2 linked regions of the Thalassospira sp. TSL5-1 genome follow. The protein of the gene in region 1 interacts with the protein of each later gene in a pairwise test. Links are inferred from orthologs where the notes say so. Each region holds a gene or a part of one and is shown on either strand. Other genes may lie near its edges. The genes, in order: grxD and LF95_RS01205.

Region 1 (14,684 bases):
ACGACCGCTTCAACGCCACCGTCGCGCATCACCGCAAGGGCGTCTTCTCCGTTCGCAACAGAACCGACAACCTCGATATCAGAATCATCTTGCAGCATACGCGCAACAAGCCCGCGTACAATTGCCGAATCATCAACAATCAGGACTTTGTATGGTGGATCGATGTGGTTTTGTTCCACAGGTACGATGTTCCCGCTTGGTCAGAAGGCCGCAACGCCCAAAGCGAAGTCGCGGCCACAAGGATCAGATCAGGCCAACCTGTTCAAACTTGGCCTGGATGATCTCGCTATCAAAGGGCTTCATGATGTATTCGTTTGCCCCGGCGGTAATGGCTTCCTGAATATGCTCCAGGTCATTTTCCGTGGTGCAGAACACAACAACGGGTTCATCCCCTCCCGGTGCCGCACGCAAATCCCGGAGGAATTCTATACCGCTTTTTACCGGCATGTTCCAATCAAGCAGTACCGCGTCAGGCATATCCGACAGGCACTTCTCAAGGGCTTCCATACCATCTTCGGCTTCGACAACCTCGAATCCCAATTCCTCAAGGATACGGCGTGCCACCATTCTGATGACTTTTGAATCATCGACGACGAGACAACTCTTCATCGATTTCCTTCTCGCAATTTTACGTGTTAAGCCACGACCGGCAATATCCGGGCGCCGGGCGCGCCCGGAACATCGTTAACAGACAGGCATCAGCCAGCCTGTTTTACAGACCCGGCAAAATCAAGCAGCCGGGTCACATCAAGAATAACCAGCAGGTTCTTTTCCAGACGGAAAATACCGTCCGAAAACTCCCGCCAGCGCGGATCAAGTGTCGCCGGGTTCCGCTCGAATGCGTTCTGCGGCACACTCAGAACCTCGCCAACCTGGTCGACCATCAGGCTATAAAGTTCGCCCCCCTGGTCTACCACGATGCTCATTCCGGGATCATCGCCTTCCTTATTGCGCAGGCCAAGGCGCTTGCGCACATCAATGGCAGTCACAATGCGTCCACGCAGGTTCAGCGAGCCTGCCACTTCGGGCGGTGCCAGCGGAATGCGCGTGATGCGCTGCGGGCCAAGAACGTCCTGTACGGTCAAAACCGGGATGCCAAACATCTGCTTGCCGATTGTCGCCGTGACGAAATCCTTGGTTGATCCCCCCAGATCAAGGGCGGTATTGCGCTCGGAGCTGGGGACAAGTGCGTTTTTGTCACTCATGATACTTTACCTTCGACTTAGACAGCAGCCAGCGTCTGGATCAGGGTCGAGACCAGGGCGTCACGGTCAAATTTGGCAACATAATCGCTAAACCCGACGCGGCGTCCACGCTCGAAATCCTCTTCGCTGGTATGAGACGACAGGGCGATAATCGGAACTTCACCCCAGCGCTCGTCATTTTGCAGGCTTTCGGCAAATTCAAAACCGTTCATGCCCGGCATTTCGATGTCGCTGATAATGGCATCAAAAACCGCACCATTATTTTTCAGCTCGATCGCCTGTTCCGCACTTTCAACCGACGTTACCTTGAAACCGGAAACCGACAGCATCGGGGTCAGCAGGTTGCGGAAGAACGGGCTGTCATCAACAAGAAGAACCTTCTTCTTTTCACCGCCGCCTTCTTCTTTGCCAAACCAGTCGCTAAAGGCCAGTTCAAGATAATAACCGGCATCAATCAGGTCGGTTGCCTTGCCATCAATCACGGCCGAGCCCACCAGACCATCACGGTCGGCTGTCAGTTCAACATTCAGAACATCGTCAACAATATCAACGATCTCGTCAACAACCAGGCCCATCGTCCGTTCGCGATCCTGGAACACCAGGGTCGGCTGGCGGCCTTCGCCCTTCATCTGATACGCCCCGTCAATAAAGACCAGCGGCATCAGCTTGCCACGATACTGAACCAGCGGACGGCCGTTGGAATATTCGATGCTTTCAACATCGATTTCCTCGAGACGCGCCACCAGTGCCAGCGGCACGGCACGGATTTCGTTGCCCCCGGCGCGGAACACCAGCATCGAGGTGGTTTCGCGATCCGAGCTTTCCGACTTGGCCTTGGATTCAACACCCTGCTGGCCACCAACGGTGATTTCGCCGGTCCGGGTGGCAATGCCGTTCGGATCGAGGATCATGATCACGCTGCCATCGCCAAGGATGGTATTGCCCGAGAACAGCGACAAATCACGCAGGATCGGCGCCACCGGCTTGACCACGATTTCCTCGGTATCAAAGACGCGGTCCACGATAATGCCAAAGCTGTAGGTTCCCACCTGGGCGACCACGATGAAGGCTTCTTCATCTACCTCGGCATCGGCTGCCGTTTCATCAAGACCCAGAATTTTCTTGAGCGTGACAAGCGGCAACAGGCGGTTACGCAGGCGCAGAACCGGGGTATCGTGAATACGTTCGATCGAATGTTCGGAATTGCTCGATGCACGAACGAGTTCCAGAACGCTGATCTGCGGGATGGCAAAACGTTCGCCGCCACTTTCAACGATCAGGGCAGAAACAATCGCCAGGGTCAGCGGAATTTTGATGATGAAGGTCGATCCACGCCCTTCAACCGATTTCAGTTCCACCGTACCGCCGATCTTTTCGATGTTGGTCCGAACAACGTCCATCCCCACACCACGCCCGGAAACCGACGTCACCTTTTCCGCCGTCGAGAAGCCCGGCTTGAAGATGAACTGGTGGATCTGCTGATCCGACATGCTTTCCAGTTCGCCTTCGGTGACAAGACCATTGGTCAGGGCCTTCGCCTTGATCCGCTCCACATTCAGGCCACGGCCATCATCGGAAATTTCAATGATGATGTGACCGCCTTCATGATAGGCGTTCAGCGTGACGGTACCGGTTTCGGGCTTGCCTGCGTCACGACGACCCTGAATGTCTTCCAGGCCGTGGTCGGCAGAGTTCCGCACCATGTGGGTTAGCGGGTCCTTGATCAGCTCAAGAACCTGACGGTCCAGTTCGGTATCGGCACCAATCATTTGCAGATCGATCTTTTTGCCCATTTCAAGGGCAAGATCGCGCACGATACGCGGCAGCTTTGCCCAGGCATTGCCAATCGGCTGCATGCGGGTTTTCATCACCCCTTCCTGAAGGTCGGTGGTGATGTGCGACAAACGCTGCAACGGAACGGTAAATTCGCTGTCATCCTTGCCACGGACCATCTGCAAAAGCTGGTTACGCGTCAGCACCAGTTCGGAAACCAGTGTCATCAGGTTTTCAAGCAGTTCAACATTCACACGAATGGTCTGGGCCGCAACAGAGCTTTCCTTGGCTTCGTTGCGCGGATGGGCATCCGCCTTTGCCCCGCCATCATGCGCAGCTGCTGCTGCAACCGCCTGTGATTTCGGTGCCGAAGGCGGTGTTGCCGCGGCGGCGGGAGCGGCAGGTTCCGGCTCGGGTTCGGGTTCCGGCTCGGGCTCTGGTGCAGCCGAAACGGCGGGCTCGGGTTCCGGGGCACGGGCCTGCGCCTTGGGCGCACTGCCTGCACCTGCGGGCAACGTGCCGGTATCGGCGAAATGATTGAGACGCGCGATCAGGTCGGCGTCATTTCCGTCCGGCTCGGTTTCGTTGGTTTCAAGCTCGCTCAGCAGATATTTGATGGTGTCGATCGATTCAAGCACCAGTGTTACGGCATCGGGGGTAACGACCAGTTCCCCGTCGCGAATCTTGCCCAGAACGTTTTCACCAGCATGGGCAACTGCTTCAAGACGCGGCAACCCCAAAAAGCCGCATGTCCCTTTGATGGTATGAACCAGACGGAAGATATTCGACAGAATATCCGGATCGTTCGGGTTCTGTTCAAGCTTCACCAGCTCTACGTCGAGCGTCGAAAGACTTTCCGAAGTTTCGGTAAGAAATTCACTTAAAAGATCGTCCATATATCCCCTCCACAATGCCGGCAATCAGACCATCACCGGACCCGGGACGTCAACCGCATCAAATCTGCCCAATCATCTTAAATTCCCGTTTTACACGAGAGCTACCATGTAGGTAGAGCCTAGCATACGGATTTACTATACTGGCACGTCAATTTTTTTAAACATAGATCAAAGTGACAGAACTTTCTTCTGACACCACCTGTAGCTGTCGGCCTAATCTTTCGGCTAGGTTCCGGGCAAAAAAGCCCTGAATGTTACGCGGATCAAGGTCTTGCGGGTCAACCGGGCCCGAAAGCACATTTTCAATTTCCGGCCTGATGGCGGCCCGTTTCCCCCGTGCGATGACATTTATTTTCGCCCCGGAGTCGCAACTTACAGCAATTTCGCCACCAAATGGCAGGGCCTCGCGCGCCATCATCACCATGTTCAGCACAACCCGTGCGGTTACGGCATCCATATCGATGTCGCTTTCCCAGACCAGCGTGACTTTGCCATCAGCCTCATAAGCCTGCATCACGGTCTTGCGCATGGTGGCGGCATCCACACTGTTGCCCGCCCGTCCATAGGCCAAACGAAACAGCTGCAGGCGGCGCTGTGCCTCCTGCCCGCTTCGGCGCATCAACGCCAGGGCCTCGTCATCGCTGCCCCCTGCCTCGTCCATCAATTCGGCACCCGCATTGACCGCACCAACCGGCCCGACCAGATCATGACAAATTCGCGAGCTGATAAGTTCTATCAGGATAAGCTCCAGTTGCCTGTCCTGCTGCATGCACTGCGCTCCAGATCTTGACGGTGCGCCTTCCCCAAAAAGCCGCATCCCCATATGAAAACAAAGCCTTTCCCGCATCGTGATACGGGAATCGATGCCCTAATGTGCAAAACAGGTATTAAAACCTTATTTAAATATCAGGCCAAAAAACACATGCCTCATGCGACAAAACCATGATGCCCGCTTTTTCCTTCTTTGTCACAACTGCTTTGCAATGATAGATTTATCTTAACAGATGACACAAAACCGGCCCTGTTCGTTGGCCGTGCCGCTTTTTTAAAAGCCAGGACGACAACACGTACCCGCCGGCCCACTTGGTTGAGAACGCAATTTTATGGATTTTCTGCTTACACCCGGCACCATTGTGCGCCATCCCGGCCAGCCCGATTGGGGGCTGGGCCGCATCCAGGCCGTTAACGGTGACAGCCTTGCTGTCAATTTCGAGGAAGTCGGCCGCCAGATCATTCGCACGCGCCATGTCGCCCTTGAAATTGTCGAACCGGCAATGGGGTATGAATAATTCCTGCCCCAAAACAGGCAGGATACAGCCCGTCCTTGCCGGTCACGGCACGATCAATGCGCGCAAAATGATGCTTGCCCTGGCAAGCAATGAGCAAACAAACCAAGACCTGCGTTCAGATGACCCCGAACAAAAGCGGACAGAATAATGAAAAAAATCGAAACGCCCCTTGAAACGGACAGCTTCAAACAGCGCCACCACGATGCCGCGTGGGCCGTCCTGGAACGTTTTGCCACCGGACTGGCAAACAAGGCCCGCGATCAGGGCAATGCCATCAGCGCCGAAGAAATCGAAAAATCCCTGGTCGCATTGCGCGGGCAACCCCGGTTGTTTGACGATGCCTGGGCGGCGATGAAAACCGAAATTTCCGCCGCCACTTCCCGGCGTGCCCCCTCCATCCGCAATGATCCGTTTGGCCGCCTGCTGGTCAGCCGTTTTGCCCATCTTCTGGCGGGGCGCGAAGCGGGCGACCTGGAACACGGCGCACTTTCGCGCGATATGTTACAGCCGTTTTTTCATGCCATCCGCATGATGGTCGGGGCCGACACCATCGAGCAGATCGATAGCGAAATCCGCAGCATCGTCGAAGCCCATGCCGATGAAGATGACGACATGCGCGATGCCACCGATTATTGGGATCATCTTGCCGGAAACCCGCTGGTTTCCAAGCAGATCACGATGGTATTTGTGCGCATGGCCATGCACTTTGCCGATTATGAAAAACGCAAAAAATGGTTTATCCAGCTGGTAAATGACAATATGCACCGTAATGGTACGCAGTGGGAATTTACCGAAAACCATTTCATCAAACTGATTCACGCACTTTTTCGCGACGTGCGCGCCATTCTTGCCAGCCCGGAACGTTCTGCCCTGCTGGCTGCCGAAATTGACCATGACAAGGTTGCTGTGCTGCGCACCGTGATGGCCAATATCGACCGCGATATTGCCGCCCTGCATAACCGCGAAGCCGCAACCTGGCAGGACTAAGGCTATGGCCTGGGGGTGGCCGTAACTGGCAAAAAACACGGCAGCTGGCCTTGCCCGCTGCCGTCTCTGTGCACTATCTGTTGACAGAAGTGTCAGGAACACCACGAAACCCAAAAAAAATTCAGGCAGGAAACCGTGCAAAAGCCACTGATCGACAAATATGGCCGTCATGTTTCGTATTTACGGGTTTCCGTAACGGACCGGTGTGATTTTCGCTGCACCTATTGCATGGCCGAAAACATGACCTTCCTGCCAAAATCACAAATCCTGACACTTGAGGAGCTTGATCAGCTCTGCAGCGCCTTTATCGCGCGCGGGGTGCGCAAACTGCGCCTGACAGGCGGCGAACCGCTGGTGCGCCGTGGCATCATGGACCTGATCCGCAATCTATCACGCCATCTTAAATCCGGCGCGCTCGATGAACTAACCCTGACCACCAATGGCAGCCAGCTTGCCACCTATGCCGATGATCTGGCCCGTGCCGGGGTCAAACGCCTCAATATCTCGCTTGATACGCTGGACCACCAGAAATTTGCCGACATCACCCGGCGCGGCCGCCTTGAACAGGTATTGACTGGTCTTCAGGCCGCCAAAGAAGCTGGCATTGGCATTAAAATCAATGCGGTTGCCCTGCGCGGACAAAACGAAGACGAATTTTCGCGCATGCTGGCCTGGTGCGGCCAAGAAGGGTTTGACCTATGCCTGATCGAAACCATGCCGCTGGGCGATATTGATGGCGACCGCACCGACCATTACCTGCCGTTAACCGTGGTGCGCGAACGCCTGGAAAAAGACTGGACACTGATCCCCAGCAACCATGTTACGCCAGGCCCGGCACGTTATGTTTCCGTTGCAGAAACCGGCGGGCGACTAGGCTTTATAACACCACTGACCCATAATTTCTGCGAGGGCTGCAACCGGGTGCGCATTACCTGCACCGGCACGCTTTATATGTGCCTGGGCCAGGAGGACCATATCGACCTTCGCGAAATCCTGCGCGAAAACGACCCGGCATTGCTCGATGCCGCCCTGGATCGCGCCATGCTGCTCAAACCCAAGGGCCACGATTTTATTATCGACCGCAAAGGCCAAAAACCCGCCGTGTCGCGGCATATGAGCATGACGGGCGGTTAACGCACCTTCACGAGATAAACGTACATAAAATTCAAATTCCAAAGGCGGACCAAACCCCACATGGCCCGCCTTTTTCATGTAAGTCCGCGTGTAACCGTTATCGTTGAAAAATCACCGGAAACCAGTCCTCGCGCAGCTTTTGCCCTGCCTGCATGTTGTGCCCCGGAAAGGGCGGCGATGTGCGCCCCGGCCGTTCGACATAGCGGGCATCATCCCCCACCAGCCGCAACGAAAAAGCCCGGCGGCGGTTTTGCGTCATGTTGCCGCGTGCGCCATGCAGGATGCGAAAATCAAAGGCAACGGCATCGCCCGGCGCCATATGCCATTCGCGAATATCCATATCCTCGGCATCCGGGTCGGGCACCGGCATATAGGCGGTTTCGTCGGGGTAAAAGCTTTCTTCCGATAACCAGCGTGTCGGCAACACCGCACGCGGCCATTTATGCGACCCGGCAACACAGCGCAATGTCGCCTCGCCCACCGGGTCCAGCGGCGACCAGAAGCTTACCGTCTGCGTCCCCTCGACAAAATAATAAGGACTGTCCTGATGCCAGGGCGTGGGTTTGGAGGTTCCCGGTTCCTTGACCAGCACATGATCATGAAAAAGCTGCACTTGTTGCGACGCCATCAAATCGGCGGCCACTTCGGCGACGGAGGAATGGCGAATAACCTGTTCAAATTCGCCAATACGCTGCCAGTTACAATAATCATCAAAAAAGCGTCCTGCCTCGCCCGTCTTGAGGTTTTCCGCCCCATAAGGGCCAGGGTCACGCATATTGGCCTCGATACCTGCAGCCAGTTGCGGCAAATAATCGGCAAACAGGCCGCGCACCAAAACAACGCCGTCGCGCTGATAGGTTTCAATATCGGCAGGTGTCAAAAGCGGGTGGACCATGTCTAAACTCCGGGAACGGAAACGTAGAAGATACAAAGGCAGGCCATGCTATTCTCAAAAATCACACAATCTGCGGTATGTCTTTGGCTGTTCTTTCAGCCCGGTAAACGGATGGCGTTGTGCCTGTAATCTTCTTAAATGCCAGATTGAATGTCGATTTTGAATTAAACCCGATATTAATAGCAATATCGAGCACCTGACGATCCGGCTCTGTCACCAGCAAGCGTTTGGCATGAACAACCCGCTCCGAATTCACGAAATCAAAAAAGCTTTTTTCGATATATCGGTTAAGCACATAGGAAAGCTGATTGGGCGTCACCCCAACAAGTTGGGCCAGTTTGGGCATCGACAGCAAGGGATCAAAGATCACCTCTTCCCGGGCAATAATCTGGTTTAGTCGCCGACAAATGCGTTGTGCCTCGTCCATCTCGACCAGATGTCGGGAAGTAGCCCCGTTATCGGAACCAACATCCACAACAGGGCGGTTATCTTTGCCCGGCACATCCCCTTTACCAGAAAGACCCGCCTCGACAAAAAGCGCAGGATTGGCTGCAATAACATGGCTTATGCGGAAAAAAACCAAAGCAAATCCACAATGCGCCACAATAATCAGCCATTCGCTTCTTAATACAAAAATATCAAACAAATTAATCGCTGTATAAATCGCAAAAATAACACTTGTTTCAACAAGCAACTCGATAGTCCAGTTGGGCAATACCGCCCCATCCAGCCCAAACTGCTGTTGAACCTGCCTGTGATAGACCAGACATGTTCGCCATATCGCAATCATATAGGCAATAAATTGCCCGCAATACACAGCAATCATCGCCAGCATCAACGCCGTTACCGGGACAGGGGCCTTCCAGTTCAAACCAAGCCCCTGATCCGTCAATAACAGGCGATTTGCATCTGTATTGCCATGAATGGTCCAGACAATAACTGACGTGCAGATAGCGATAAGCAAAACAATGGCGAAATGCCTGGCCGGTTGCGGCACAGGACGACCTGAAATTTCACGAAAATACAAAAAAATTGCCGGAATGGCGGCAAAAACAAAGGGCGAGAATAAAGGGGCAAGATACAAACGTATCAATGGAGACAGGAAAACGTCGAGAACCTTATCAACAAAAATAACACAAACTATCGCTGTGAAAATCATCAACCAGCGATTGGCCCGAAAGGCACGTTTGCCTTCCTGAAGCAGCAATAATATCAAAAAAAGCGCCTGGCCGATCCCGACAACAGCGATAATCAGCAGGACAACAGCTTTCGGCTCAAGCATGTCTCAAGTCTACCAGAAATCGCACTGGCCCAAAAACAGGAGGTTTCAGGGACATAAAAACCAAACAAGCCACAACTATCGCTGTTTCATCCCCGCAAATCAATTACGAACAAATTTCTCATCGATCCACGGCGCAACGATCGTGCGTCCTGGGCATGCGCCACAAAAATAACTTAAGCCTGGCTGCCAACCATGCCGGCCAACATTTTCAAAATGTTGGCACCACATAAATGCTCTTCTGGCATCGTCAGCAAATGCGCAGGGCAATCCCGGCAATCCGAACTGCCAAAACCGGCAATGGCCGCAACCAGCCCAAATTCATCACTCAACATGGCGCGTAACAGGCATTCATCGCCGCCAATAACGGCAAGGGCGGCTGTTACCTGCCCCGCTGGCAGGGTGGTTAGGGCATCAACATGCCAATGCCGTTTTTTATCGGGTGCACAATGGCGTTTGACTCGCGCGGCAATCCCGCCCGGTCCGCGTGCGCTGCCGCAATAAAAATACTGGCCCGGCAGGAGGCATTGATTGGCAAACTGGTGCTGTGTTGGCGTTACAGGCTGCCGCAGGGCAATTGCCAGAACATAAGCTCCGGCTGCCTTGGGCAGCAGCCGGAGGGTTTGATCGGAAATGTCGCTTAACAGCAACGTCACTTGCCGCCCCTATAACAGCAGATCAACCGACAGGCCCGGCCCACGCTGGCCTGATGCCAGCACGGGTTCACATTCCTTGTTGATCCGTGCGGCAATACGCTGGCGATAGCCGGTAAAATGTTTGGACGCCACCACATCAACCGGGTGATCCAAATGCACCTCTACCCGGTAAACACCGGCAACCGGCGTGCCCGTAAGGCCGAGAATTTTACCGGTTACAGCATGGCCGAGATAGGACCCGGCAAAGCGTTTGCCAATGCCCAAATCGGCCACATCCATGCTGGTGGCATTGCGCCGGGTCATGGCAAGGGCGGTGTTCCAGTCGCGAAAACCATAGCTTTGCGCCATCAATTCCAGGCTGCCCGCATGGGAAACACGAACATCGCGATTGGCCAGGGCCGCACGCAGGCGCTTTGCCTGGGCTTTCAGGGTATCGGCACCATCGCTGCTAAAGTTTTTCGGTGCCCCGTTTGCGGGGACATCGGGGGTTTGATCCATCGGATTATTCAGTCGCATCATCGTCTCCATCAAGGAGGCCGGGTGTTCGCATTGCCGGTCCGACGCGGAACCGAAAGATTTTATGCTGCGGCATTCACCCTCCCTTGCGGGTGCGAACGGCAGGCTGCCACAAAGCCAGAACAGCCAATAGCGCAATGTGGCGCGCCGTGCAACGCAATCCTGCATCGGACAAAGCACACAGGCAACGCCACGCAACCACAACCGGCGATTAGCATGTTCTCTCGTCCCTTGATTGACAGCCCCGATGGCGCAACATATACCAGAACAAAGAACGCATTTTTAACAGATCCGCCCACCCGCACGGGCCACAGGCTCTGTTTTATAAAGGATAATACACATGGCGATGGCAGCACACGAAATTGAATCCATGATCAAGGAAGCCCTTCCCGATGCCCAGGTCCGAATCGAGGATTTGCGCGGCGATGGCGATCATTATGCCGCGCTGGTTGTCTCCGAAGCCTTTCGCGGCAAAACCCGCGTGATTCAGCATCAGATGGTCTATTCCGCCCTGAAGGGCAAAATGGGCGACGAATTGCACGCGCTCGCCCTGCAAACCTCGGTTCCCGAATAAACCGTTCCGGGCTTTTTCTTTCGGAAATTCCATACCGTGCGCCCAGCCTTTACGTTGGGCGCACAGTTTTTCCGGGGCCAGACTGAGCCCCCGCAACTGACCCTGGTTCACCTGTTATGTCACAATCACACAAACCGGCCCTGATCGGCGCTGGCCCCCTGGCCGGATTATTTGCCTTTGTTGCCTGGGGCATCTCGGGGGCCTATTTTCATGCTGTCGGGTTCGCCAGTGCGCTGGAAATTCTCAGCCACCGCATTGTGTGGTCCGTGATTCTCACTCTGGTGCTGATCTTTGCCCTGGGGCGCAAGGCGGCGCTGATGCAATTGCTGGGGTCGGCCCGGACAATCGGGGTTTTGTGCATTACCAGCCTGCTGATTGCGGGCAACTGGCTAATCTATATCTGGTCGGTCAATCACGGCCACGCCATCGAGGCCAGCCTAGGCTATTATATCATGCCACTGATCATGCTGGTGATGGGGCGCATTTTCTTAAAGGAAACGCTTAACCGTATTCAGATCCTGTCTGTCGTGATCGTTTCGCTGGGTGTTGTGAATCTGCTGGTCTTTTTTGGCACCCTGCCCTGGATCGCGCTGGGCCTGGCCTTTTTGTTCGGCTTTTATGGCCTGCTGCGCAAAATGGTCCCGGCGGACCCGATTGCCGGCCTGTTTGTCGAATGTCTAGCCCTGCTGCCCATCGCCCTGATTTATCTCGGCTGGCTGCAAAGCAAGGGGGACATGGTTTTTCTTCATACCAGCACCGGCAATGATGCCATGTTGATTGGCCTGGGTGCCATGACGACCATTCCCCTGGTGATGTTTGCCTTTGCCGCGCGGAATATGAAATTTGGTGCGCTGGGGCTGATGCAATATGTCAACCCGACCATTCAGCTTTGCGTTGCCGTCCTGCTTTTTGGCGAACCCTTTACGCAGGCCCACCTGATCACCTATATTTTTGTCTGGTGCGGACTGGCGATTTTTACCTGGGATAATCTGCGCACAAGCCGTGCCGCACGCGCCAACAGTTGACAGAAACGCGCCGGAAGGCCATATCTTCGGCCAGCCTTATTCATATACCTGCGGTCGCACGCCGTACCGCGCTTATTACAGTCAAGGATACCCGTTATGTCCGAAAATCCGGTTTTTGACCGCATCCAGAAAGATATCGACGACAACGACGTCGTTCTGTTCATGAAAGGGACCGCCATGTTCCCGCAATGCGGTTTCTCGGCCGCTGTGGTTCAGGTCCTGGCCGAACTGGGCGTTCCGTTCAAGGACGTCAACGTGCTGGTTGACCCGGCCATCCGTCAGGGCATCAAGGACTTTTCAAACTGGCCGACCATTCCGCAACTTTACGTAAAGGGCGAGTTCGTCGGCGGTTGTGACATTGTGCGTGAAATGTTTGCTTCGGGCGAACTTTCGCAGCATATGCGCGACAAGGGTGTTGCCGCTGCCGCCTGATCCTTCAGGCCTTGAATTATGCAAAAACACGTCAGGGGGCACCTCTGGCGTGTTTTTTTTATGCCAACAAAATGCCGGGCATTACGCTACCGCCCCTGTTGAGCGTAATCGCTGTTCCCGCCCTGTGTCGGCACGGGAAAGATCACGTCATAAGCCCAGTTAAAGACAAAGGCATAAACCAGATAAAAGGCCGAAAACGATATATCCATCGTAAAGGCATGCCACAGGCTGACATCCAGATACCAGGCGATAAACGGCATCAGCACGGTTAACAAACCGGCCTCGAAGGTAATGGCATGAAACACGCGCAGGGCCAGTGATTTGACGGTATCCCCCTTAAGGCGGCGCAGGATGTGATCAAACACCAGATTGAACAGATAATTCCACAATGTGGCGATGGTGGCACTGACAAGGGCGACAACACCCACCTCGGCCATGCCAAAATCAAACACCCATCCGCCCAGGGGGATGACAATCAGCAAACCGATAATTTCAAAGGAAAGGGCGTGACGGATACGGTCCAGTGTCGTGCGCATGGCGACCTCGTAATGATTGCCGGGTCGTCCCGAACGATTTTATCCCGCAACGGGCGAGGTCGTCCTCGTTTACGCGCCATCCTGCCTGAATATCGACAAACTGACAATCCGGCCCGCGCACAAAAAAACGCCCGCTGAAACCAGCGGGCGCTTCTGTCCGAATTCGGCGTAATCTGCGGGGCAGATTAACGCGAATAGAATTCGATAACCAGGTTCGGCTGCATCTGAACCGGGTACGGGATTTCCGAGAATTTCGGGACGCGAACGAAGGTGCCTTTGAAAGCCTTCGCGTCAACGTCGAGATATTCAGGAATATCACGTTCTGCCAGGGTAGCAGCTTCCATCACCATCGGGATTTCGCGCGAAGCCGATTTGACTTCAACAACGTCGCCTTCCTTCACCAGGTAAGAAGGAATGGTGACCTTCTTGCCGTTGACCAGGATATGGCCGTGGTTCACGAACTGACGCGATGCAAAAACGGTCGGGACGAATTTCATGCGGTAAACAACGGCGTCCAGACGGGTTTCCAGGATACCAACCAGGGTTTCCGAGGTATCACCCGGGCGACGCGATGCTTCTTTGTAGTAACGCAGGAACTGCTTTTCGGAAATGTTGCCATAGTAGCCCTTGAGCTGCTGTTTGGCGAAAAGCTGGGTACCATAATCGGTCGGTTTTTTACGGCGGGTTGCGCCGTGCATGCCCGGTGCATATTCGCGCTTGTTCAGCGGCGATTTGGAACGGCCCCACAGGTTAACACCAAGGCGGCGGTCAATTTTATGCTTGGCAGCAATACGTTTCGACATTCTAAAACTCGCTTTTTTAAAGTGCTTTGTTGTCCCGATAGTTTCTGTATCCATCACAATACAGAACGGGGCCGCAGACTTTTGCCACGACCCGCTTTCTCGGAAGTGAGGCGCAATATAGAGATCATTGCCCGAGAGTCAAACGAAAAGGCACCTGTTTACCCCACAGGTGCCTTGCGTTGCGTGCCTGACAGGTTTGTCCTCCGTCATCACCGCACGGTTTTATTCCTCAACCCGGATTTCACGCAAAAATCCCTCAACCTGTTCACGCAGGCTGGCGGCCTGCCCGGTCAATTCCCGCGAGGCCTCGGCAACTTCGCTGGCAGCATCGCCGACCATGCCTGTTGATGTGGTAACATCGCCAATGGTTGCTGTGACCTGCGAGGTTCCGTGCGCCGCCTGGCTGACATTGCGCGAGATTTCCTCGGTCGCGGCCCCCTGCTGCTCTACTGCAGCCGAAATCGTTGCGGCGATCTCACTAATACGGCGAATGGTCTCGCTGATACCGCCAATCGCGCCCACCGCCTCGCGCGTGGCCCCCTGAATACCGCCAATCTGGCCCGAAATCTCGTCCGTTGCCCGAGCTGTCTGGCTGGCAAGGTTTTTCACCTCGTTGGCCACCACGGCAAAACCCTTGCCGGCATCGCCTGCACGGGCCGCCTCGATTGTCGCATTCAGGGCCAA
Region 2 (14,742 bases), 270 kb from region 1 along the record:
GAACTTTTTGCCCCAACCAATATACGCAGGATATGACAAGCCGATCACTGCCCACAGGCGCACCATAGCGCGCGTGCTGGTGCGGGTACCGCAAATGCCACCCTGGCGGATCGACAAAAATACCCCGCCCGCATCAGGCCATAAAACCCGACCTTATCGCAAAAAATCATACTTTAATATATATTATTCATACCATATGGTGGGATCAGGTTATGCAATATTACAAAAATAGTTTTGAAACTGCCATTATTCCCGGACTTCAAGAAAAATGAACCAAGCCTGGTTAGGTTTGAAACCTTACTGCACATCGCAATACAACACGTCATGCGCCAATGTCAGCATCCTTCCATCAACATGTTGTTTTGCATAGAAATTTTTCTAAAATCGCATCAAAAATCAAATTTAAATTGCTATTTGACGAATGATCACAATTCAAAGTGATACCCGTCATAATAAGAAAAAATGCCGCAATCCGGTTTTAAATTTCCCAAAACATCTTGCCCTTCGGAAGAATAGGGATTATGTAAAACGTGAATTTATTGTTTTCAGGAGAAACATAATGACCAAAATCGATATTTCAAAATTGAGCTATAAAGAACTTCGCGACCTAATGGAGCAGACCGAAGAAGAAGTCGAAAGCCGAAAAGAACAGGCCATCAAAGACCTTCGCGCGGAATTTAACCAAAAATTGAATGACGCCGGTTTTTCCATTCGCGAACTTTATCCGGATGTATTTAAAGCAACTGCCGCATCCTCTTCTGCACCGGTAAAAAGCAAACAATCCACTCCGCCGAAATATCGCAACCCGATAAACCCGGAAGAAACCTGGACCGGTCGTGGCCGTGTTATCGGTTGGGTGCTGAAACTGGCGGAAGAAAAAGGCACCACTGTTGATGCCATTAAAAATGATCCGGATTATCTGAACCCGGAACATCCGAACTACAAAACACATATTGCCGAACTTGAAAAATAAAATTCTCAAAGCCGTCACATCATGGCTTTGACGTTCCCCCTGCTGTTTCAGCAGGGGGTTTTATTTTGCGCAAAACACCTATCTGCCTTGCCTTTTCTCTTCTTTCTCGCCCCTGGAATACCCCGTCAATCCACCAGATTTCGGCACGGAAACAGCCTACAATGCAGCATGAACTTTCCCCTTTGCCACAAGGCAGGACCTAACCACAGCCCGCACTAATCGCCACCATGCAACTATCTAAAAAACAGAAATTTTCCCGTTAAAAAATAAAATCTATATTTTCAAACAACTTTAGAAACACTGTGCTGTTCAAATCACCGCCCCCTCTTGTGTGCCAAAAGCCCAATTTTGTTTGACTTTTGTAAGGTTTTGACAAAACAGTCCGTGTAATAAGCGGCTCCAAAATTCCAGATATCTAATATATCGTCACCGCCCCAAACACCCCTCAAAGGCAACAAACTGATCGCCATTCAAACACATGCAAAAGCTCAAAAAAGAACAAAAACAGAAGACGATTTGAAATCTGGCAATGCGTGAAATTTCAGGAATTGATTCCCCTTAGAACCATCGTCAATCATCAGGACAAATATGATGAACAGGTCCAAGCACGGATTTCCTCGCATAAGGCAAGCGCCGTTACGTCATGTTCCACAACAGACAAGGTTCATGGCACATAACGAACGGTAAATGATGGGCATCGTCACCAACACATCAGCGCACGACTAAAGCCCACAAAACCTCGCAACAACCAGCCTGAAATGCTGCACACCAAATAAGTCTTTTCGACATGAAACCTGGGTCGGGAAGAAGCGCCCCTTGGGATGAGGCTCACAACAGGCAGATGCGCGAATGCCTGGTTTTCATGTCATGCCGCCAAAAATACAACACAACATTTCTCACGCCGCGTATGCGTCGCGAACATTAAAGCCATCACAAATATCTGGGAAAATTCAGATCGATGGTGCCCCCGGGGAGAATCGAACTCCCACTCACAAAGTGAAACAGATTTTGAGTCTGCCGCGTCTACCAATTCCGCCACAGGGGCAGCAAGGCGCTTGATGCGCCGTCCATCGTGGGGGCGGATAATAGCGAGAATTTCGCGCTGGTCAATGGGGCTTTGCGTAAAAAAAACAAGTTGATCACGTTTCTGTCAGAAACCGTTGCAGCCTGCCGTCAAATAGAGTTACATCGCCCCATTCTTCAGCATACGGCCCATATATATGCGGCCTGACATAAAGGTCGCTCCTGGTGCTTCGCAGACTATATGACTGGACCCTTAGCCTGGCCTCCCACCGCCATGCTGCCATTGCCCTGGCCGTCATTGCCTTTGCTGAAAGTTCGTTTTTTCCCATTCCGCCAGATATTCTGCTGATTCCGATGATTCTTGCCGCCCGTAACAAGGCATGGCGCTATGCCACCATTTGCATGGTGGCATCGGTATTAGGCGGGCTGGCCGGTTATGCGATCGGACATTTTCTGTTTGAAAGTGTGGGCAAGCCCGTGCTTGGCTTTTACGGCTATGCCAGCAAGTTCGAGACATTTCGCGACTATTACAACGAATGGGGTGCCTGGGCTGTTTTCATTGCCGGGGTTACGCCCTTCCCCTACAAGGTTATTACGATCCTGTCCGGGGTTACATCACTGGACCCCGTCATATTCTCGGTCTCGTCAGTTCTGGCACGCGGCATTCGCTTTTTCCTGATTGCCGCGCTGATCTGGCAATTTGGCCCCCCCATTCGCGATTTTATCGAACGGCGCCTGGGTCTTGTCTTCACAGTTTTCATTGTCGGCCTGGTGGGCGGCTTTGTCGCCATCAAGTACCTAATTTAGAAAACCTTACAACACGCATTACGGATGGAGCCAAATGGCATCTTCATATTCCCGCCGCCGCACCCCATCACCGTTGCCCGGCCTGTTTGTTTTTCTGGTCTCAGCGGGCAGTCTTGGTTTTGCGTTCTATGCCCAGTATGTTGAAAAACTGCTGCCGTGCATTCTGTGCCTTTATCAACGCATCCCCTATTATAGCGTGGTCGGCCTTGCCCTTGTCTCGCTGCTGCTTATCCGTCAGCCAGGCCTGTCGCGCGGCCTGATATATCTGTGCGGTATCGCCTTTGCGATTGGCGCGGGCATTGCGTTTTATCACGTTGGGGTTCAGGAATTGTGGTGGGATGGCCCTGAAATGTGCGGCGGCCTGACAAGCGGGGCCTCAAACATCGCCGACCTCAAGGCACAGCTTCTGGCTCAACCCATTGTTCGGTGCGACAAAATTGACTGGAAACTGTTTGGCATCACCATGCCGACGGTCAATTTGTTTTTCTCGATTGCAATGGCCGTTTTCTGCCTTTTGGCACCGCGCAGCAAAATGATGCGCACCACCGGCCAGTACTAAACCAAAACAGCGAACCATCGCTGCCTGCGCCTTACAACAGGCAGATAAAACAACAAAGCCGACGCGGAGATCTGCGTCGGCTTTGTTTATGTTGCTGGCGACAAAAAGCCACGCATCCACGTAGCCAGCCTAAAAGTCGTATTCCAGTTCGGTATCCCAATATAAAAAATCCCGCCAACTTTCATGAAGATAGTTTGGCGGGAAAGATCGTCCAATAGACTGCAACTGCTGCATCGTGGGCTGGTCGGGCCGCCGGCGCAAATGAAGACCAGCCTCCTTGACTGATCGGCTTCCCTTATGCAGGTTGCAGGTGCCACAAGCCGCGACAATATTGGTCCAGTTGGTGCGTCCGCCCTTGGAGCGCGGCACCACATGATCAAAGGTCAGGTCGTTTACCGGCAGGCGATCACCACAATATTGGCAACTGAACCGGTCGCGCAAAAAAACGTTAAAACGGGTAAAGGCAGGTGTGCTTTTGATCGGCACATATTCCTTCAGGGAAATGACGCTGGGCAGCTTCATTTTAAAGGAAGGCGAGCGCACCTCACGGTCATATTCGGAAAGAACATTGACACGATCAAGGAACACCGCCTTTAGCGTATCCTGCCAGGACCACAAAGACAGCGGGAAGTAACTTAACGGGCGAAAATCCGCGTTAAGAACAAGGGCCGGACACGTATTGGGCGATAGAAACATATCATCCGCTCCGCCGTGTTTACAGAGTCGTACCGCCTGTCTAGCATCTTCGTCACACGGGGCTGATGAATATCCTGTGACGTTTTATATACGGGTGGTAACGCACGCATAAATCACTGATTGAGAAGATTATAGACGATTTTTCCCAAAGCGCAAAACCGCTTTTACGCCGAGTCGCCGCATTGCAAAATCTTCCGAAAATCCGGCTCTATTCTGTCACATTCCGGCAGAAACCGGCTTGTCGCCAGGTGCCCGTTCAAACCGGCGAAACCCATCACTGTTTATCACAGAAGGCACTGCACAAAAAAACAGCCGGAACACAAGGTCCGGCTGTTCTCCTGGCCTCTGGGGCCAAATCTGAAAAAGCAAAAAGGCCCGCCAAAGACGGACCTTCGTACTTTGTTAAAGCAAAATTGCCTTAGGCAGCTTTTGCTTCAGCAGCTTTAACGATCTGACGTTTAACCTTCAGCAGATCGGCATCAAGCTTGGTGTTAGCCGTGCCAATCAGATACGCATCCAGGCCACCACGTTTTTCGATGGTGCGGATTGCATTGGTGGTCAGACGCATACGAACCGAGCGGCCGAGCGTTTCGCTCAACAGCGAGGTCTGCTGCAAGTTCGGAAGAAAACGACGTTTGGTACGATTGTGGGCGTGGCTCACATTCATGCCGACCAAAACGCCTTTGCCGGATACCGGGCAGCGACGTGCCATGACCTGATCTCCTGGTCTAATTTCGCAAAAGGACGCTTGGCCTGAACACGCAGGCCCGCGCTTGGAGCCGGGTTAATACTGCCTCAAACCAGTGCCGTCAAGCCTCTTCCGCGCAATTTACCGCAATTACTGCGGAATTCTATGTTTCACCGTTCGTTTATCGTTTTTCGGCAGTTTCGGCCCGGCACAACACCCCGCTAGCGGCATAATTGATACCCGATTTGGCAATATCGGCGGCCAAAATACCACACAATATTTATGCCCTGCCCCGCATCCCGCCGCCATATAACGGGATTCGCCATTGTAAAATCAGGATTCGCTAAATACCCGATCAATCCTGACAAGCTGCGATACATATATAAAGTCATCACACAGCAAAACCAGCGCCTCTCAAAGGGACCTGACACAGTTATTCGCAGCTCAATACCTTCCCTTCCTTGCCCGATCCTTCGCAATCTGCCCGGCCCTGCACTGCTTTAAACCACATACCGGTTATATTTGACGGACAGGTAGAAAATTGCCTTTCCCTTTACACAAAGCACGCGCCAGTATTGATCCTTGTCAAAACAGATTTCAAATGCCGCTGGTATAGTTCCGCAGATTTTCAGGGGACCCTTTTTATGGGCCCATGCTTGGGGAGCAACGCATCGATGAAAACCGATTCCAAAGTCGCCTTGCCGTTAATCGGCATCCTGCTGGTCGCCGTTATTGGGCTGGTCCTGTATCTTACCGGGTTTGTTTTTGCAGCCTTGGGGATTTCCATTGCTTCAGCCTGGATTTACGTTGCCCTGGCTCTTGTCCCGGTTGCATTCCTGGTTTTGATTGATTTCAGCCGTTAAGCTCCGGCCAAAAGCATTTTCTGCGATACCAAAACCAAAAACAGCCTGTTGGATCATCCCACAGGCTGTTTTTTATACTTAATCACAAAGCAGTCTTTTCAAACCCCATGCCCTTTCACAATAAGGACTGCAGGTTAAAAGCGGTTGTTTGATCAATCGACCAAAAGGCCCTCGGCACGCAAGGCCGCCAGAACCGAGGTGCGCCCGCGCATTCGGTCCCCGAAATCGCCAATATGGGGCCAACGGAAAGTATTAATACCGATCATGCCAGCCCAATTGATCGCAACAAGCAAATAGGCATCGGCCACACTAAATTGCCGCCCCATCAGATAATGTCGACCATCGGAAAACAGCTTCTCATATTTCTCAAATTCGTCCGAAAGTCTGGTGATCACGGCGTCACGCAGATCTGGTGTCGTTCTTTTTTGCTGCAATAGCGAAAATTGAGCATGAAGCTCATGCTCAATACGGGTCAGAAAAGCATTCAACCGGGCACGTTCGGCAGAATCCGGCGCGGGTGACACACCACTTTGCCAAAAATGGTCGGCAATATAATGCAGCGTACCAACACAGTCCGTTATCACATCGTCAGTGGGAAGTTTCAGGACAGGAATACGTCCATCGGGACTAATGGACAAAAAGTTTTCGCCATGTTCGGTTTTTAAGGTTTTGTGATTCACCTTAACGAGGCGAAATTGCTCACCTGTTTCGAGCAGGGATATATGAGTCGAGAGTGAACAAGCCCCCGGCATGTAAAACAGTATCATCTTGACACATCTCTTGGGTTCGCATGCGACAACCTGTCCCCCAACAGCCGTCATCTTTCGCGCTATAAATGGAATAAATCCCCAGGAGCGCAAGGGATAGTTACTAAACAATACAAGTTTAATAAAAAAATGCGCCGGATCATATTCTGGCGCATTTTTCACAAAGATACCCGCAAGCCCGTTTTAGAACAGCTCGAAAATCTGGCCTGTTTGTAACCCTTCAACCGACTTGGCATAACCAAGAGCCGCCTTTGCCGCAGGCACCGGGTCATGCCCGCGAAAGAAGGGGCCATATCCCTCCATTGCCTCGGCAATCACACCGGGGCTGACCGCATTGATACGCAGCCCGGCAGGCATTTCAATTGCCGCCGCCCGCACAAATGCCTCGACCGCACCATTCACCATCGAGGCCGAACTGCCATAACGAATGGGGTCTTTGGTCAGAATACCGGTTGTCAGGGTAAAAGACGCCCGATCAGTCACATAATCCCGACCAATCAACACCAGGTTCACCTGCCCCATCAGTTTGTCATTAATGCCGATGCGGTATTTTTCATCATCCATTTCGGCAAAATCGCCAAAATGGACCTTGCCCGCCGTAGAAACCACCGCATCCAGCGCACCGACCTTTTCGTAAGCAGCGCGAATACTGGCCAGGTCGCAAATGTCGATCTGTACATCGCCACTGCTGCGCCCGGCAGTGATAATATCATGCCGTGCGCCCAGTTCGGCGGCAACGGCCTTGCCAATCGTGCCAGAGGCCCCAATCAGAAGAATTTTCATCACGTTATCTCCATTGCTTTTGGAAAAGGATGAAATGATCTTCTCACGGCAACATTGGATCGATAACATACCAATTATCAAACATTTTGTTTAACATGATAAACAATGAAACAGTATCTGACAGAAATGCACAGCTTTGCCACTGTGATCGAACAAGGCGGCTTTACTGCTGCGGCAAAGGTTTTGCGTGTTTCCAAGGGATTAATCAGCCAGCAGATATCGCGGCTGGAGGAAGCCCTGGGAACGAAGCTATTGTTTCGTTCCACCCGGCGGTTGGAATTGACAGAAACCGGCGCAGCTTTTCTGGTTTATTGCCAACGCCTGGGGGAGGCCGCCGATGCCGGTTTTGACGCGGTTGAAAGCCTGCGCAAAAGCCCGACGGGCATTGTGCGCATTACGGTGCCGGTATCGTTTGGCGAGATATTTTTAAACGACATCATCGCCCGTTTTCAGGCACAAAACCCTGGCATTATCATCGAACTGGAGCTGGAAAACCGCTATCGCGACCTGCGTGCCGACCCGGTTGATATGGCCATTCGTGCGGGCCTGCCCGACGACCCGGACCAAATCGCCATTCCATTAGGGCAGCTTTCCGAACTGGTATGCGCCAGCCCCGCCTATTGGCAAAACCACCCATCCGTCACCATGCCCGATGATTTGCGCCACCATAACTGCATCAACAATTTTCATTACTGCAAGGATCATCGCTGGCTGTTTTTTGGCAAGGATGGCCCGGTATCGGTGCTGGTGGACGGCAATTTGCGGCTTAATCATTACCCGCTGATCCGCAATGCCGTGTGCCAGGGGCTGGGTATTGCCCGCCTGCCGCGCTACATCGCCATGACCGAAATTGATGCAGGGCGCCTTGAAACGCGGCTGGATGAGTACACATCCCCGCGCAGCCCCATAAGCCTTGTTTACCCCTATCAGGGCGCACAACCGCTTAAAAACCGCTTATTCATCGATTTTATCCGCAACTGGTTCCACGGGCGGCCCCATTTGCTGGAAACAAATACAGGCTGATCTGGTTATCAGGATAATGTGCCAATCCGCGCCATCACATCATCAACGCTCACGCCTGTTTCGCGCATGGATTGCAGGGTTTCGGATTTATCGCGCTTGGCAAAGCGTTTGCCGTCCGGGCCGGTCAGCAGTTTGTGATGATGATATTCCGGCACGTCATAGCCCAGCAATTCCTGCAACAGGCGGTGCAGGTGGCTGGCGAAAAACAAATCCTCGCCGCGTGTGACCAGCGAAATGCCCTGCAAATGGTCGTCATGGGTGACGGAAACATGGTAGCTGGTCGGGGTATCCTTACGCGCCAGCACCACGTCACCAAAAATTTCCGGCACCGCAACCTGCCGCCCGGCATTGCGATCATGCCAATAAAGCCGTTTTCCCACCTGTTTTATCGCCTGCCCCATATCCAGCCGCAGGGCATAAGATTGGCCCGCCTCGATACGCTCCTGGCGTTCCATTGCACTTAAATGGCGGCACGTACCGGGGTAAAGCGCACCATCCGGCCCATGCGGGGCGTTGCCGATGCGCGCAATTTCCGCCTGGATTTCCTTGCGGGTGCAAAAGCACGGATAGAGCAGGCCCCGTTCACCTAAACGGTCCAGCACGGATTGATAATCGCTGAAATGGGCGGACTGAATGCGCACCGGCTGTTCCCAGTGTAAGCCCAGCCAGGCAAGATCATCGTATATGGCGGTGATAAATTCCGGGCGGCAGCGGGTCTGGTCAATATCCTCGATCCGCAACAAAAACCTTCCACCAGCACCGGCCTTTTGCGCGGCAAACAGCGCCGATGCAGCATGCCCCAAATGCAGATACCCCGTCGGACTGGGGGCAAAACGGGTGATATCACCCATGTTTGCCCCGCGCACCAAAAGAGAAATTACCAGCGGTCCTTGTCACCATGCCCCTTGTCCCTGGCCGTATCGGCCGCGACATGGCGCAGCGGCCGTTTGGGGCCACGTTTGGGTTTTTCATCAAACAGGTCCGAAAGTTCGCGCAGCATGGTGCCGCCCAGTTCTTCGGGGTCGTTGATTGTCACGGCATGTTGGTAATAACGGGTGACGTCATGACCAATCCCGATGGCCAGCAACTCAACTGGCGACCGGGTTTGAATCCAGTCAATCACTTCGCGCAAATGCCGTTCCAGATAATTGCCGGAATTGACCGACAGGGTGGAATCATCCACCGGTGCACCATCGGAAATCACCATCAGAATACGGCGCTGTTCATTACGCGCCAGCAAACGGTCATGGGCCCACAGCAATGCTTCGCCGTCGATATTTTCCTTGAGCAACCCTTCACGCAACATCAGGCCCAGGTTTTTGCGTGCACGACGCCAGGGCGTATCGGCAGCCTTGTAAATAATATGGCGCAAATCATTCAAACGGCCCGGTTTGGGCGGTTTGCCCGCATCCACCCAGGCTTCGCGCGATTGCCCGCCTTTCCATTGCCGAGTAGTAAAACCAAGGATTTCCACCTTCACCCCGCAGCGTTCCAGCGTGCGGGCCAAAATATCGGCCGACAAAGCGGCAATGGTAATCGGCCGTCCGCGCATGGAGCCGGAATTATCGATCAGCAACGTCACGACCGTATCGCGGAAATCGGTATCATGTTCGAGCTTGAAGGACAGCGGCGTTGACGGTGTTGCAACGATACGTGCCAGCTTGGCGGCATCGAGGATGCCTTCTTCAAGGTCAAAGTCCCAGCCACGGTTTTGCTGCGCCATCAGACGACGTTGCAAGCGGTTGGCAATGCGCGACACAACGCTTTGCAGGGCTGCCAACTGTTTATCAAGCATGGCGCGCAGGCGCGAAAGCTCCATGCTTTCGCACAATTCATCGGCAAAGACGGTTTCGTCATATTCGCGGGTAAACGGCTCATATCCGCGCTCAATCGGTTCATTGCGCCCGTCAAATTCCGGCTGTTCACCCGGCCCGGCAGGCTGTTCTTCCTGCGCCTGGGCGTCAAGCTGCTGGTCGTCAACATCACCCTCGCCCGATTCCGCATCGTCAGCGCCACTTTCCTGCTGCTGATCATCGCCATCGGGGTCGGTTTCGTCGCTATCGCCCTGCTCGCCACCCTGGCTTTCCTGTTCATTGTCCGGGGCGTCTTCACCATCCTGCTGATCCTGATCATCGCCTTCCTGTTCGGGCGGATCGTCCAGCAGGTCATCCTCCAGCGACAAATGATCCAGCAACCGGCGCATCCCGCGCGAAAAGGCTTCCTGATCATCCAGCAGCGACTGAAGCTCTGCCAAGTCGCCACCGGCCTTTTCCTCGATCTCGGAACGCCATAGATCGATCAGGTTACGGGCGGAATCCGGGGCCTTTTCGCCGGTAAACATTTCGCGGGCCAGCATGCCGATGGCATCGGCAAAGGGGGCATCCTCGCGGGCGGTCAAACGGTGAAAATTCTTGGCCTTGCATTCGGCATCCTCGTGCGCACGCAGATTTTTGCGCACACCGGGAAAATAACGCGACCCCAGTGCTTCATAACGGGCGGTTTCAAGGGCCTCGTAAACGGCCTGGGCTTCGGCACTTTCGGGCATGCGTTTTTGATGCAGGGCCGCATCATGATGACGCAGCTTCAACGCCCAGCCATCGGCCACGCCACGCAAATCGGCAACTTCATCCTTGGGCAGGGCCTGCTTGGGCATGGGCAGGCGCACATGTTCGCCATAGCCCCCAGGGCGCCCGCCTTTGACAAAGCCCACCTCCAGATCGTTACGACCCGCCAGCGCACGAAATGTCGCCGCCGTGCCGCGCAGAAATCCTGAAAGCGCCTCGTCGTTTTTCATCGCTTGCTGTCTCGTATCTATCCGGGTTTATGGTGCTGCAGGCCGGGTCATATTCAGCCTGCAGCAAACCTGTCATCTCAAAGGCGGCGCTGTTCTTAGCGCACCATCACATTGATGGCACTTTGCGGCAGTTCCTCGCCAAAGCAACGCTGGTAATATTCGGCCAAAATGGGCCGTTCAACCTCGTCACAACGGTTCAGGAAGGTCACGCGGAACGCATAGGCGACATCGTTAAAGATCTCGGCATTTTCCGCCAGCGTAATCACGGTACGCGGGCTCATCACGGTCGAAATGTCACCAGCCACAAAACCCTGACGGGTCAGGTTGGCAAGGGCCACCATCGCCTCGATCTTGCTGCGGCCTTCGGGCGTGTCAAAGCTGGGCACCTTGGCTGCAATGATATTGGTTTCATCAGCCACCGGCAAATAGTTCAGCGTTGCGACGATCGACCAGCGGTCCATCTGCGCCTGGTTGATCTGCTGGGTACCATGATAAAGCCCCGTGGTATCGCCAAGGCCCACCGTGTTTGACGTGGCAAACAGGCGAAAATGCGGATGCGGATGAATAACCTTGTTCTGATCCAGCAGGGTCAGCTTGCCGTCCACCTCAAGAACACGCTGAATCACAAACATGACATCCGGACGACCGGCATCATATTCGTCAAACACCATCGCCACCGGGCGTTTCAGGGCCCAGGGCAAAATGCCTTCGCGAAATTCGGTGATCTGTTTGCCATCACGCAGAACGATGGCATCCTTGCCGATCAGGTCAATACGGCTGATGTGGCTATCGAGGTTAACACGGACACAGGGCCAGTTCAGGCGGGCGGCGACCTGTTCAATATGGGTCGATTTACCCGTACCGTGATAGCCCTGAATCATCACACGGCGATTGTGGGCAAAGCCCGCCAGAATCGCCAATGTGGTATCGCGGTCAAATCGGTAAGTCGGATCACTGGCCGGGACATGTTCGCTGCTCTGGCTGAAAGCCGGCACCATCATGTCGCTATCAATACCGAATGCCTCACGCACGGAAATCTTGGTATCGGGTGCATCCAGCGGATGTTCTGCTGCACCACCACTCGCTTCGTAACCTTGGCTCATAAGTACTCGCGCATTTTAAAGACCGGCTCGCCCGGCCGAATGTGTCATCTTTCTCATTAATAACGATTAAGCCGCCGCGAACAAAGGAAAGTTACGGAATTTTTTGCCTTTGGCGTAAAAACCTGTATTTGCAGCAACTTTTACGGGCCTTACCGGCAACCGGCAAGACCCGCCCAAACAACACGGTATCGCCGAGTTCGCTAAATCGAAACCCGTGCCTCAAGATCACGGATATAAGTCATCAGGCTGGAATAGGCCGCACTGATGCTTTTAAACCGTTCTTCGGCCCGTTTGTCACCGCCATTGGCATCAGGATGGTATTTTTTCGACAGTTGCTTGTATTTGGATTTCAGCTCGTCCTTTGAAAACGGCCACCCCAGATCCAGCGTTGCCATCGCCTCCTGCTGTTCGCGCGGCATTCCCAGCGCCCCGGCCCGGCGTGCCGCATCCTCGGCATTGCGTTCCCGGCGGTTGGCATTGGGGTCACCCCCCGGGCCATGATGGGTTTGTTCGCCGTCTTCGTTAAAAAAACCAAAACCATCGGAGAACTTGAAATCAAATGGCTTTTTGGCCCCGCGAATATGCCCGAACTGCCATGTCGGCCGCTGCCAATGGGTATCACGGCGGACATGTTCTTCAATATCATCGGCTTTCATGCCGCTAAAATAGTCCCAGGATTTGTTGTATTGCCGAACATGTTCCAGACAGAACTGGTAATAGGTGCTCAGGCTGCGGTCTTTGGGGGCCCTAAATTCCCCATGCTCCGCACAACCGGGCCAATCGCACACAGGCAAATCGGGCTCGGTAAAATACAACGTCTTGCGTTTGTTTCGTTGCGCTCTGTTCATAGGGGTTTATATGTTCGGAACAATCAAAGGACGCAATATCATATGTGTCGATTGCGAACGATAAAAGGATTGAAAAAGCCTGACGGGTTTAAAAGACTGATGCAATGAACGCCAAGGTTTCTCGCCTGGTCTTTTCACACATGATCCTTTCAACAATTAGAGAATGTTACATGCAGGTTGCTCAACAAATTCGCGATATCATCACCGCACAGTTTACCCCCGAAAAACTCGAACTGATTGACGATTCCGCCAAGCATGCCGGGCATTCCGGGGCCGACCCGCGCGGCGAATCCCATTTTTCGCTTTTGATCGTTTCCAAAAGCTTTGAAGGCCAGAACCGGGTTAACCGCCAGCGACTGGTTTATGGCGCTTTGGATGATCTGCTGAAAAACCGGGTTCATGCCCTGGCCCTAAAAACCATGACCCCGGAAGAATGGGCCAACCGGCAAGGTTAAACGCGCAAGCACGACATGTGTCTGCGTCCCGGCAAATTGCAATGCCGCGGGCATTAAAAATTAAGACCATCAAGGGCAACACTCACGTCCAGCCCCACACTCAAGGCTGCCAGTACCTGCCCGCTACGCGGATCCGTGACCGGCATGGTGATTTGCGACAAAAACTTTGCTGTCGAGGCATCGTAGCGAATGTCGGTAATCTGTACTGCATCGGGTGACGGATTTTTGAAGATGGCGAATTTGGCTTCACGGGATTGATCATAATTGCTTGTCGGGCTGGACATACCCAAAATCAGCCCTTTGTGATCAAAAATAAACGCCTCGGCAATTTGAACATTTCGGTTGCGATAAACCCGTTGCAGATAGGCCGATAGCTCGTTTTGCAAAATTTCCGCTGCCAGCCGGGAAGCCGTGCCATGTGCTGTCGCCACTGTCCATTCATGATCAAGGGCTGCAATCTTTTGCGGGCTGGCCAGTTCGCCATAACGGGAATCATTGCGCGCCACCACATCTTGCAAGGCATTGATCAGGGCGGGGGCCCGCAACCATTTCCGGATGCGGTTTATGTCATTCCGGGTGATGTGTTCTATTTCTGCCGGATCAAGCGCCACTGATGCCGGGCCACAATCAGACAGGGCACGGTTGAGTTTGGGAATAATATCAGGATGGGCGCGAGTATAATCGCGGGAAAAATACATCACCAACGGCACATAACGGGCAAACCTTTCGGCAAACTGACTGGCATGCTCTGCCATGTTATCGCGGATATGGGGAAATGCCTGATGATCGATCAAAACAACATCCACCCGGTCAGCTGTTAACAAAGCCAAAAGCGACTTGCGCGACGGGGCTTGAATAACGTCAGAATAGCCCTGCTCCATCAGCCATTCGGCCTCGTTCGACCCCAAAACAACACCAATAGTGAGGTCACTGCCTGACCTGAGAAGGCGGCTGATCTGTTCCTGCCGGTGCTGATGATAGACCCATACCCATTTTTCCAGCACCAAAGGGGCCGTTGGTTCTGCATAAATCGACATGTTTTTTGACAGGCGAGACAGAAAAAAACCGTCCGCCTGCCCTTTGCGAACCTGATCAAGATTACGTTGGCGCGGTGCCAGCGTAATCTCATAATCCATGTCAATTTTATCAAAGGTACAATCAAGCAACCGGATCGTTGAACCCGTTAGAACCCCGTCTTCCACGTCCTGATAAGGGGGCTGAACACTGGTTTTTAGAACAAGATTTTTCCCGCGCACCTCTTGTGCCTTGGCACGATGACAGCCCGATACGGCAAAGACCACAATGCCCAGTATCATGATCAGCGTCATTCTGCCAAACCGGCAAGAAAAGCCATTGATAC

Evidence for each region.
Region 2: the proteins of grxD (region 1) and LF95_RS01205 interact in binary tests that used the Escherichia coli proteins (3 or more experiments, as listed by UniProt). The link is inferred for Thalassospira sp. TSL5-1 from one-to-one orthologs.

The regions. Positions count from the first base shown.
Region 1 is NZ_KV880637.1:519,764-534,447, reverse strand. What follows is about bases 11,228-13,993. They hold grxD (Grx4 family monothiol glutaredoxin), read left to right. Parts: upstream 11,228-12,325; coding sequence 12,326-12,661; downstream 12,662-13,993. Other genes in these bases: rpsD (30S ribosomal protein S4), read right to left, coding at 13,383-13,993; LF95_RS02435 (PACE efflux transporter), read right to left, coding at 12,748-13,197; rarD (EamA family transporter RarD), read left to right, coding at 11,321-12,229. In the rest of the region: LF95_RS02510 (chemotaxis protein CheB), read right to left, coding at 1-179; LF95_RS02505 (response regulator), read right to left, coding at 244-609; LF95_RS02500 (chemotaxis protein CheW), read right to left, coding at 699-1,205; LF95_RS02495 (hybrid sensor histidine kinase/response regulator), read right to left, coding at 1,223-3,874; LF95_RS02490 (histidine phosphotransferase family protein), read right to left, coding at 4,032-4,643; LF95_RS02485 (DUF3553 domain-containing protein), read left to right, coding at 4,978-5,163; LF95_RS02480 (hypothetical protein), read left to right, coding at 5,311-6,150; GTP 3',8-cyclase MoaA, read left to right, coding at 6,286-7,284; LF95_RS02470 (phytanoyl-CoA dioxygenase family protein), read right to left, coding at 7,382-8,179; LF95_RS02465 (helix-turn-helix domain-containing protein), read right to left, coding at 8,241-9,338; LF95_RS02460 (GIY-YIG nuclease family protein), read right to left, coding at 9,635-10,114; LF95_RS02455 (glyoxalase superfamily protein), read right to left, coding at 10,124-10,633; LF95_RS02450 (BolA family protein), read left to right, coding at 10,971-11,204; more of rpsD, read right to left, coding at 13,994-14,000; LF95_RS02425 (methyl-accepting chemotaxis protein), read right to left, coding at 14,223-14,684. UniProt on the Escherichia coli protein: Monothiol glutaredoxin involved in the biogenesis of iron-sulfur clusters.
Region 2 is NZ_KV880637.1:253,918-268,659, reverse strand. Bases 11,916-14,739 are described here. They hold LF95_RS01205 (BolA family protein), read left to right. Parts: upstream 11,916-13,097; coding sequence 13,098-13,382; downstream 13,383-14,739. Other genes in these bases: LF95_RS01200 (transporter substrate-binding domain-containing protein), read right to left, coding at 13,436-14,710; LF95_RS01210 (J domain-containing protein), read right to left, coding at 12,280-12,867; cobS (cobaltochelatase subunit CobS), read right to left, coding at 11,916-12,079. Also shown: LF95_RS01275 (H-NS histone family protein), read left to right, coding at 422-973; LF95_RS01265 (YqaA family protein), read left to right, coding at 2,222-2,803; LF95_RS01260 (disulfide bond formation protein B), read left to right, coding at 2,838-3,362; LF95_RS01255 (HNH endonuclease), read right to left, coding at 3,492-4,058; rpmB (50S ribosomal protein L28), read right to left, coding at 4,477-4,770; LF95_RS01245 (hypothetical protein), read left to right, coding at 5,421-5,609; LF95_RS01240 (glutathione binding-like protein), read right to left, coding at 5,762-6,538; LF95_RS01235 (short chain dehydrogenase), read right to left, coding at 6,560-7,159; LF95_RS01230 (LysR family transcriptional regulator), read left to right, coding at 7,265-8,182; tRNA glutamyl-Q(34) synthetase GluQRS, read right to left, coding at 8,191-9,033; cobaltochelatase subunit CobT, read right to left, coding at 9,060-10,976; more of cobS, read right to left, coding at 11,072-11,915. UniProt on the Escherichia coli protein: Transcriptional regulator that plays an important role in general stress response. Has many effects on cell morphology, cell growth and cell division. Acts by regulating the transcription of many genes, including dacA (PBP-5), dacC (PBP-6), ampC and mreB.